Regions from separate parts of the Marinomonas sp. 63XJN7_7_ISO-PGPR-S23-202 genome, predicted to be linked through region 2. Evidence: predicted binding sites of a transcription regulator. Region 2 holds the regulator's gene; the other holds the start of a gene.
The links. The regulator PhoB, encoded in region 2, activates phosphate uptake and scavenging genes when phosphate is short. The targets are predictions, from matches to a motif close to TGTCATANNNNTGTCANA.

Region 1 (4,429 bases), 400 kb from region 2:
GGTTTTCTCGATCATTTCCAGCTCCTATGTTCATTTTTGAAGTGACAGCTAAGGTATCGAACAAGTTCTAGCAAGACCTGCGCCAGATAGTATTCACTGTCACGTTAAGAAATAAAGAAGTGAGAGTCATTTCCTGAGTCTCAGTACTATGCGCCACACCCCTAAGAGACTGTTGCTCGCGACCTCATGCATAGGTCTCTTATAGTTTATAAGCAAATAACCCTTTTGCCATAACTTAGTGCATGACCGTTTAAAAAACAAACAGTTTAGGGCATTTTTTTGACTATACTTACTATTGAGAAGTAAAAAACAAATATAGAGTAAGAGGAGTCATGTGATGAGCCCTGAAGCCATTGTCCTCATTGTGTTGGTCTTAATGTTGTTGGTCAAAATCACCTATAAGATTGTGGTCAAACGTCATCATGATAAACATGGTCGACACCACCACACCCATGGTCATCATCATTGATGTCTAGGGATTAAGCAATTGTTTATTAATCCCCCAAGTAGCGGTTACGCTTGGTTTCTTTGACTTTAGTAAGATCGACTAACACCAAACCATCAATGCAATAGCCGAAGTCGACATCCACGCCAAAGTCTAGAAAGCGAACGCCACCGGGCTCGCACAGTTCCGAATATTGCTTGAATAAAGTCGGAACGCTGGCACCCAAATGACCCAATTGCTCTTTTAGTGTGCGAAAATCTTCTTCGTAACGCTCGCCTTTTAACAGCCCCGAGATGATATCTTGGTGCTCTTGAGAGACTTGGTAGGGGTTAAAGGAGCGAGCTAGGTACTCTGTGTCAGGAAAGTATTTTTTATAAAAACTGACGATCAAGTCTTTCGCTATTTGCGGATAGCTATTACTTAAGCTCACTGGGCCAAACATGTAACGAATTTCTGGATGGCGCTTCAAGTAGGCGCCAATGCCATACCATAAGTAATCCAGACTGCGCATGCCCCAGTATTTGGGCTGTACAAAACTTCTACCCAATTCAATGCCCTGCTCAAAATAGGCTTCCATATCGCAGGAGTAAGAGAAGAGTTCTGCACTGTAAATACGGTTTTGATCGTCTTCTTTCATGTAGCGAGCCACTTCGCCAATGCGATAGGCCCCAACAATTTCAAGTGCTTCTTCATCCCATAAAACCAGGTGGCGATAATACTGATCATACTTATCTAAATCTGAGCGTTCCCCCGTTCCTTCTCCGACCTTGCGAAACGCGATCTCACGTAAGCGGCCGATCTCTTTCATAGTGACGGACATAGGGTCGTAATCCACTAAGAAGATTTGTTTATTATCCTTGGTTGAGCCCAGGTGTTCCGCTTTTTTCAATTCGGTTTTAATTGACTGGCGATTTTGTGGATGTTCAACCGTCTTTTCTGTTTTTAATAGGGGCTTTTTACCTTTGGCAATACGATATAAATGGCGTTTGACCAGTTTATTCTTCTCTTTATCACTCAATGGCAGCTTGGACAACTCTTGAACCGGTATTGCCTGGCCTACTTGCATTGGAATCTTACGATTGCGCTGACGAAACATTTCATTTGGTAATTGAATCGTAGACAGAGGACGATACAAAATAGAGCTGGTGTAAAACATCATGGAATTACGACCACCAATATGCACGGGTAAAATTGGACTGTTGGTCTTTTTCGCCAGTTTTAAGTAGTTTTCATTCCAGCGCTGGTCTTTTACGCCACTGGGTGAGATACGAGAGACCTCACCAGCCGGAAAGATAATCACGGCTTCATCATTATGTAGACTATTCATTATGGCTTTTAGTTGCTGGCGCCCTGTTTTACCGCCCATATTATCCACTGGTAACACTAAACTTTTTAAACCATCTAGGCTCATCAATAAGTCATTGGCGACGATTTTGACATCAGGGCGAATTTCCCCAATTAAGCGTAATAAAGCCAGACCATCCAAGGCGCCAAGAGGGTGGTTTGCGATGATCATGACACGACCAATAGCGGGAATATTACGGCGGTCTACTTGACTGACCTGATAGCTAAAATTGAAGTGATCCAAGACGCGATCAATAAATTCAAAACCGACAGAGTCTTTATTTTTTTCTAAAAACTGATTCACTTCACTTTCATGGAATAAGCGTTTTAAAAAACTCAAAGTAGGGCGAGTGATTAGTGGGCTTTTATCAAAAAATTGTGGCGATTTATTGGCAATCAATTGCTCGACTTCTATCACAGTGTTGCTCCGTTCAATCAGGATTTTTGGAGAGTACTATTGAGCATAGATTAATCAGGTGACAGTAATATGACAAAGCAATCGACTGATCCTAGCGTCTTTTTAAGATGTCATACAAAAGCGAGGTGGGATGAATGTATGGTTGAGGCAAAGTGAGTGGCGCAGCTAAAAAACGTTACTCGGATGTTGTATCGGGTTGGAAGCGATAGAAATAGTTCCATAGACAGTAGCCCGTAAAGCCTAATGCGATCACGCCCCAAAATGAGTTACCGCTAGACCATTCCATGTATGTCCAGCCCAGAGCCACTAGGGTTGCTGCGATACGGCGCCATAGTGGGCGCATAAAATTATATTCAGAGGTGTTCACAGTCGAGACTCCTTTATCCATCGACACAGAAAGGCGTTTATTTCAACGGACTGTAGATGAAAGGACAGTCGTGCCTAGCAACGAATAGTAGCCGATTCTACGGGGAAATAACATGGCAAGAGATCCAGGATAAAACACTGGCAAAACAAAGAAAAACGAAAAGCTTATTGGCTTTTCGCTTTGCTGTTACCAAGGGAAATATGACGAGGGCCCGTTAGCTGAGATTGACCACTGACACCTGAGTCAATTTTGTTAATTTGTCCACCACGAGCAAGAAATTCTTGCATTTGCTTTTCAATGGATTCCGAGGTTTCCGATGCAGCGGGTTGCTTCTTTTTCGTCGCCATAGTGCTAATCCTTATATGAGTTGAGCAAAGAGTATACCATATTTTAAAAATGAAATCTTGCTATGGCCTAACGTCGGAAAACGTGTCGCTATTTTACGGCTTTTGGTTTTGCCCTCCTCAGTGGTTTGAATGGGGGTGATAACGCCGCATAATAGGGTTGAATAAGCGTGTCAGCCAGCCAGTAAACTCAATGGGAGAGTCCAGCACCGTAAGGCAAATGCATTCGGCGTCTTTGGTGACCATAGGTTTGTGTTTGTGGCTCGCATCTCGGGTAATAAAATCCCCCTGACGGTAGATGCCACTTTTATCAGAAAAGGCCCCTTCCAACACCAGCGTGATCTCATCACCTGTGTGAGTATGGGTTGGAATGCTGGCACCCGCTTTGATTCGGGTTAACGCGACCTGCGCGCCACCTTCTTCTTGACACAAAGTAGCGATTTTGACCGAAGGAGATAACGACATCCATTTGAGTTTGTCATAGCCAAAGGGAACAAACTGGCGAAGACTTTTTGGGACTTGATAGCCTTGCTCCCACGTTTGGAGTGTTTCTTCGCTCGGCATTTGGTCTGTTACCTCTTGCTCTTTTACTGGCGAACTCATGCCCTCAGAACGGTCTAGTTCTCGCAATTTGTCAAAAAATGACGCTTTCAGATCGACGATATTGGCGTCTTCTGTGGTCGTCTGAGTAAATAGTTGCCCGCCAAGCGTGGTGAGCTTGCGTATTTGTTGTTGGCACTCTTGGCATTGCTCAATATGCGTTGCAATGGACATAGAGTGTGTCAGGCTCAATGAGCCTGCGGCATAATCCGTCAGCATTTCAATGCTTGGGTGGTAGTGAATCGTCATAACTACCTCTTAATATAAATCGTCAGTTTGTGAAGCGCTAAGCGTACACGAGATTTAATGGTGCCTAGAGGCAGGGAAAGTTCTTCCGCCGCTTCTTTGTGCGTTTTACCTTCTAAATACACTTTAGCGAGTACCTGTTGTTGATCCTGTGGCAATTTTGCTAGCCCAACCTGGATACGTTCCTGATCGCGCTTTTGCTGGGCGTCTTTGAACGGATCTGCATTCTCATCTACTACATCGCGCCACAGATATTCCGGGTCAATATTCGATTGATGGCGGCTGTTTTTACGCAAATAATCAATCCGTGCATTACGTGCCAAGGTGAAAATCCATGTATTGAGTGATGCGGCTTCTGGTTTATAGGTATGTGCTTTTCGCCAAACCCGAATCATCACTTCCTGCGCTATGTCATCAGCCATCAGGTTAGCACCGGGCTGAGCGGCTAAACAAAATGCTCTGATTTTAGGCACATAGTGATCGAACAGCCGATTCAGCGCCTCTTGGTCGCGGTTTTGCGAAATGGCGAGCATGTCTTGAACCATGTGGTCATCAGAGTCAATCTGCTTGACGGTGTCCATTCATTACTCCCAGTCTATTGAAATTGAGGTTGATGCCGTTGCTTAAACAAGCATCGCGCTTATTCCCATTGTACGCGCTCGTTT
Region 2 (4,429 bases):
CCCAGCTCCGTTGGAAGGGGCTGGGTTGAGGAATATCGTGTTCCCTCCCCTTATTTAAGGGGAGGGTTAGGGTGGGGTTTATTGGTCTTTTGCAATAGGTTCTTTGTCATCCTCAACATTTTTTTCTATTGCAGAAAACGCCGGGATATCATCCGTCCGCACACGGTTGGCAGGGAAATGACAAGAGAAGCGACTACCACGGTTGAGTTCGCTAAGGATCTGTAACTTAGCATCATGGTGCATGAGGACATGCTTGACGATGGCTAAACCTAAGCCCGTGCCGCCCGTTTTGGTGCTGCGGCCTTTATCTACGCGGAAAAATCGCTCCGTTAAGCGCGGAATGTATCTTGGGTCTATGCCCAAACCTTGGTCGGCTACTGAAAACACGCCACTAAATTCATTGGATTCCCACTTCACCTTGATGTCACCACCATCTGGCGAGTACTTGATGGCGTTGACCACCAAATTAGAAAACGCACTGTAGAGCTCGTTGTAAGAACCGTACAAACGTGCTTTTTCTGGAATATCAATGTCTAATGTATGCTTGTCAGTAAGCAGTGGTGACGCAATTTTCTTAATCGCCTCTGCCCAAGAAGACACCTCGTGCCAATGCTCTTCCTCCCGTTTATCATTGCTTTCTAAACGCGATAGCAGCAATAAATCTTCGATTAAATGTTCCATGCGCTCCGACTGCTCAGACATGTTGGTGATGCCTTTTTGCATGCTGGCGGGCAGGGAGTCTTGGAACATTTCTAACGTTTCCAAGTAACCTTTGATGACCGTTAAAGGGGTTTTTAGCTCGTGGGAAGCATTGGCGACAAAGTCTTTGCGCATTTCTTCAAGCAGATGCAGTCTTGTGACATCGCGGATAAAAATCAAATGATCATTTTTATCATACAAGGTGGTTTGGACTTCTAAATAAACGCCCTCTTTGGCCGGTGACTTAATCACCAGCGGTTCTCCAAAACGTTTTTGGGTAAAGTAACGAAAAAATTCTGGGTTGCGAACAATATTGGTAATGGGTTGACCACGATCGACTGGGCGCATTAGGCCTAAAAAGTGCCCGGCCGAGTTATTCCACCACTCTAAGTTGCCTTGGTTATCGGCCATAATGACGCCTTCTTTTAGGGCGGCGGTAGAATTCTCGATACGATTCAGGGCTTGGCGCATGCGGCGCTTCGATTTACGCTGCTTTTTCTGTAAACGGTAGACAACATCGAAGATATCTCCCCAGATGCCATCCGATTCAGGAGGCGCACCTCGTCCTGAGTGGCGTAGCCAATAATGAAATTGGTAAAGTTGATACAGCTGCCAATACAATGTTCCCAATAAAAACAAAAGTACAACGGCTTGTAAGTGGTTTATGATAAAACCGATGACGATGCAGGCCAAAAGCCCTAAAGACCAGCGAATTATTGCTCTTCGCCAAACTGCTTTCATATTATATGACTAAGTCCTTTTCGGAGAGAAGCGGTAGCCAGTCCCTCGAACGGTTTGAATCAAAAAGTCATGGCTGCTACCAATGGCTTTACGTAAACGGCGAATATGTACATCAACGGTACGTTCTTCCACATAAACATTACCGCCCCATACCTGATCCAATAATTGTGCCCGTGAATAGGCTCTTTCTTGGTGAGTCATGAGGAATTTTAGCAAGCGGTACTCCGTTGGCCCCATATCAAGTGGCTTGCTGTCAATGGTAACGCGTTGGCTAATAGGATCAAGGGTTAACCCTTCAATTTCTATTGGCTCATCTACCCCTTGAGGGGTGGCTCGACGCAACACGGCTTTCAGTCTGGCAACTAATTCTCGTGGTGAGAAGGGCTTGGTAATGTAATCGTCAGCACCGACTTCCAACCCTTGAATTTTGTTGTCTTCCTCACTTTTCGCCGTCAACATAATGACGGGAATTTCCGCTGTTGCACTGTCTTTTTTAAGGCGACGAGTCAGTTCTATACCACTGCTCCCTGGCATCATCCAGTCGCAGAGAATCAAATCAGGTCGATGGTCGACAATGATTTCGTGGGCTTGTTGACTATTTTCTGCTTCCATATATTCGTATCCCGCCATTTCTAAGGCGACGGCGATCATTTCGCGAATGGAAGACTCATCATCAATGATTAATACTTTTTTACCGGTCACAGGATCTACCCTCATCTCAGGAACGGTTTAATTAAAACGTCTTAGTATGACAGTTATATGAAAATGTCACATATTCGCCATATATTACACAAATAGTAAGCTAGCAGCGATGCCAATAAAGATACAGTAACCAATTCGGTTATTGTCTAAGAAAGCATGGAAGCAGGCTTGTCGGTCACGTTCTTTGGCTTTTTGGTATTGCATCCCAAATAATCCCAAACTGATGATAAGCGACACAAAGTAGATCCAGTTAAGGTGGGCCAATATTCCGATCCAGACCAACAGGGATAACGTCAGACCTTGTAGACAGAGAATAACAAGTAAATCGTATTTGCCGAAAAGGATCGCGGTGGATTTAATGCCGACTTTTAAATCGTCGGGTCGGTCTGTCATGGCATAGTAGGTGTCATAGGCAATGGTCCAGAAGCAGTTTGCCACAAACAGCATCCACAACTTGGGGTCTAGCAGATCCCCGCCTTGGGCGCTGTATGCCATGGGAATCGCCCAAGAGAACGCCAAGCCAAGAAATAACTGGGGCAGGTGGGTGTAGCGCTTCATAAAGGGGTACAGTGCCGCTAGCCCTAAGCCGACGAAAGACAGCAAAATGGTTCGTAAATCGGTACACAGCACTAACAAAAAGCTCAGTACGACCAAAAAGGCGAACAGCCCCAGCGCTTCTTTTTCGGACACACGGCCAGACGGTAAAGGACGATTCTTTGTTCGCTCAACGTGGCCATCGACTTTTCGGTCGGCATAATCATTGATGACACAGCCTGCGGAACGCATGCTAAACACTCCCAGAACAAAAATGACAATAAGATGCCACTGGGGCCAGCCATCGGCCGCTAGCCAAAGGGCCCATAGGGTTGGCCACAGCAAGAGTAGGGAGCCAATAGGACGATTAAAACGCGTTAAGTCGGCGTAATCTTTAAGCTTGTTCATGGGAGTCCATTGATTTAGTCGTCAGAATTAGGCGAAGCCGCCTTTATGTTATGCCATTGTCTCGAAAAATGCTTCACTGACCAAGATACCAGAGCCAAATTGTTGGAAAACAGAGCGTCTTGCCCAGACTTTGGTATGGTGATTGGTAAATAAGCCTTTGGGAAGGGCCGCTACCTCAATAGGGCTGCGTTTAAGTGCCCTATGCTTAAACAAATAACCGCCTAATGGTTTATTGTGCAAATGTTTCACTTGTCGCCAATGACCTCGTAAGGCGTTGGCTGGGATAATGGAGCGGGCGTATATAACGGTTCGACCATCGACTTTTAATAATACCGTGCGAACACGCGCAGCATCGCGTGGCTTCATGTTGAGTCGTCGTTTTTCACGCGGCGTTGCTTTTCCCCAACCATCCTCAATAACCTCTACCGTGAGTTGGCCTCTTTTTTTCAACTCTGCGGTGATGGATTGACTGGTCGTGAGCCAAAACCAAAGTGACGCCGGAATTTGCTGTTTGCTAATTTGTTTTAAGGGTTGCCAACGGTAGTGCAAGGCAAGTGTCAGATGATGATTTAATTGCATGTTAGGCCAATCGTTAAGAGCCCTTTTATCGACACTGGTGTTTCTGCCAGTGCATAAAGGTCTCGATTAGTGACATGGCTATTATATTGAGGTTTCGCAACCTTGTCCCATAGAACAATGCATAAAAAAGCCTCGCCTTTATGTCCAACGTCATGGTGGAACATCGAGGTGAGGCTGTTGATCCTATTTGTTTAGTTAACAGGGAATCAGTATCAATGGTTCAAAATTTGGCTTAGGAACAATTGCGTACGGTCGTGTTGTGGATTATTGAAAAACTCATGGGGCTCATTGGCCTCCACAATTTCTCCCGCATCCATAAAGACCACGCGATCAGCCACGGTTTTAGCAAAGCCCATTTCATGGGTCACACAAACCATGGTCATTCCTTCTTCTGCCAGCTGCACCATAACATCAAGTACTTCTTTGATCATTTCTGGATCAAGGGCGGAAGTGGGCTCATCAAATAACATGATGCGTGGCTGCATACACAGTCCGCGAGCAATTGCCACACGCTGCTGTTGTCCTCCAGAAAGTTGACCTGGGTACTTTAATGCTTGGTTGGCAATTTTTACGCGCTCCAAATAATGCATGGCCAGCTCTTCCGCCTTCTTTTTGGGCATTTTACGTACCCAAATAGGCGCTAGTGTCAGGTTTTCCAGAATGCTTAAATGTGGAAACAGGTTAAAATGCTGGAAGACCATACCAACATCTTTACGAATGGTCTCGATGTTCTTCAAGTTATCATTCATTTCGATGCCATCTACGG

Region 1: a site for PhoB is predicted at 2,265-2,282, ahead of olsF (bifunctional ornithine lipid synthase OlsF). Genes of this name have one in related genera too.

Annotation. Positions count from the first base shown of each region.
Region 1 covers NZ_CM149677.1:4,698,313-4,702,741, reverse strand. Annotated here, with positions in the region: gene AC0VYG_RS21655 (isoamylase early set domain-containing protein) at 1-15, opposite strand, end outside; gene AC0VYG_RS21650 (hypothetical protein) at 338-469, shown strand; gene olsF (bifunctional ornithine lipid synthase OlsF) at 495-2,207, opposite strand; gene AC0VYG_RS21640 (hypothetical protein) at 2,383-2,574, opposite strand; gene AC0VYG_RS21635 (hypothetical protein) at 2,739-2,921, opposite strand; gene AC0VYG_RS21630 (ChrR family anti-sigma-E factor) at 3,039-3,767, opposite strand; gene AC0VYG_RS21625 (sigma-70 family RNA polymerase sigma factor) at 3,770-4,345, opposite strand.
Region 2 covers NZ_CM149677.1:5,099,762-5,104,190, reverse strand. Annotated here, with positions in the region: gene phoR (phosphate regulon sensor histidine kinase PhoR) at 79-1,440, opposite strand; gene phoB (phosphate regulon transcriptional regulator PhoB) at 1,450-2,142, opposite strand; gene ubiA (4-hydroxybenzoate octaprenyltransferase) at 2,227-3,084, opposite strand; gene AC0VYG_RS23485 (chorismate--pyruvate lyase family protein) at 3,133-3,663, opposite strand; gene AC0VYG_RS23480 (amino acid ABC transporter ATP-binding protein) at 3,876-4,429, opposite strand, start outside.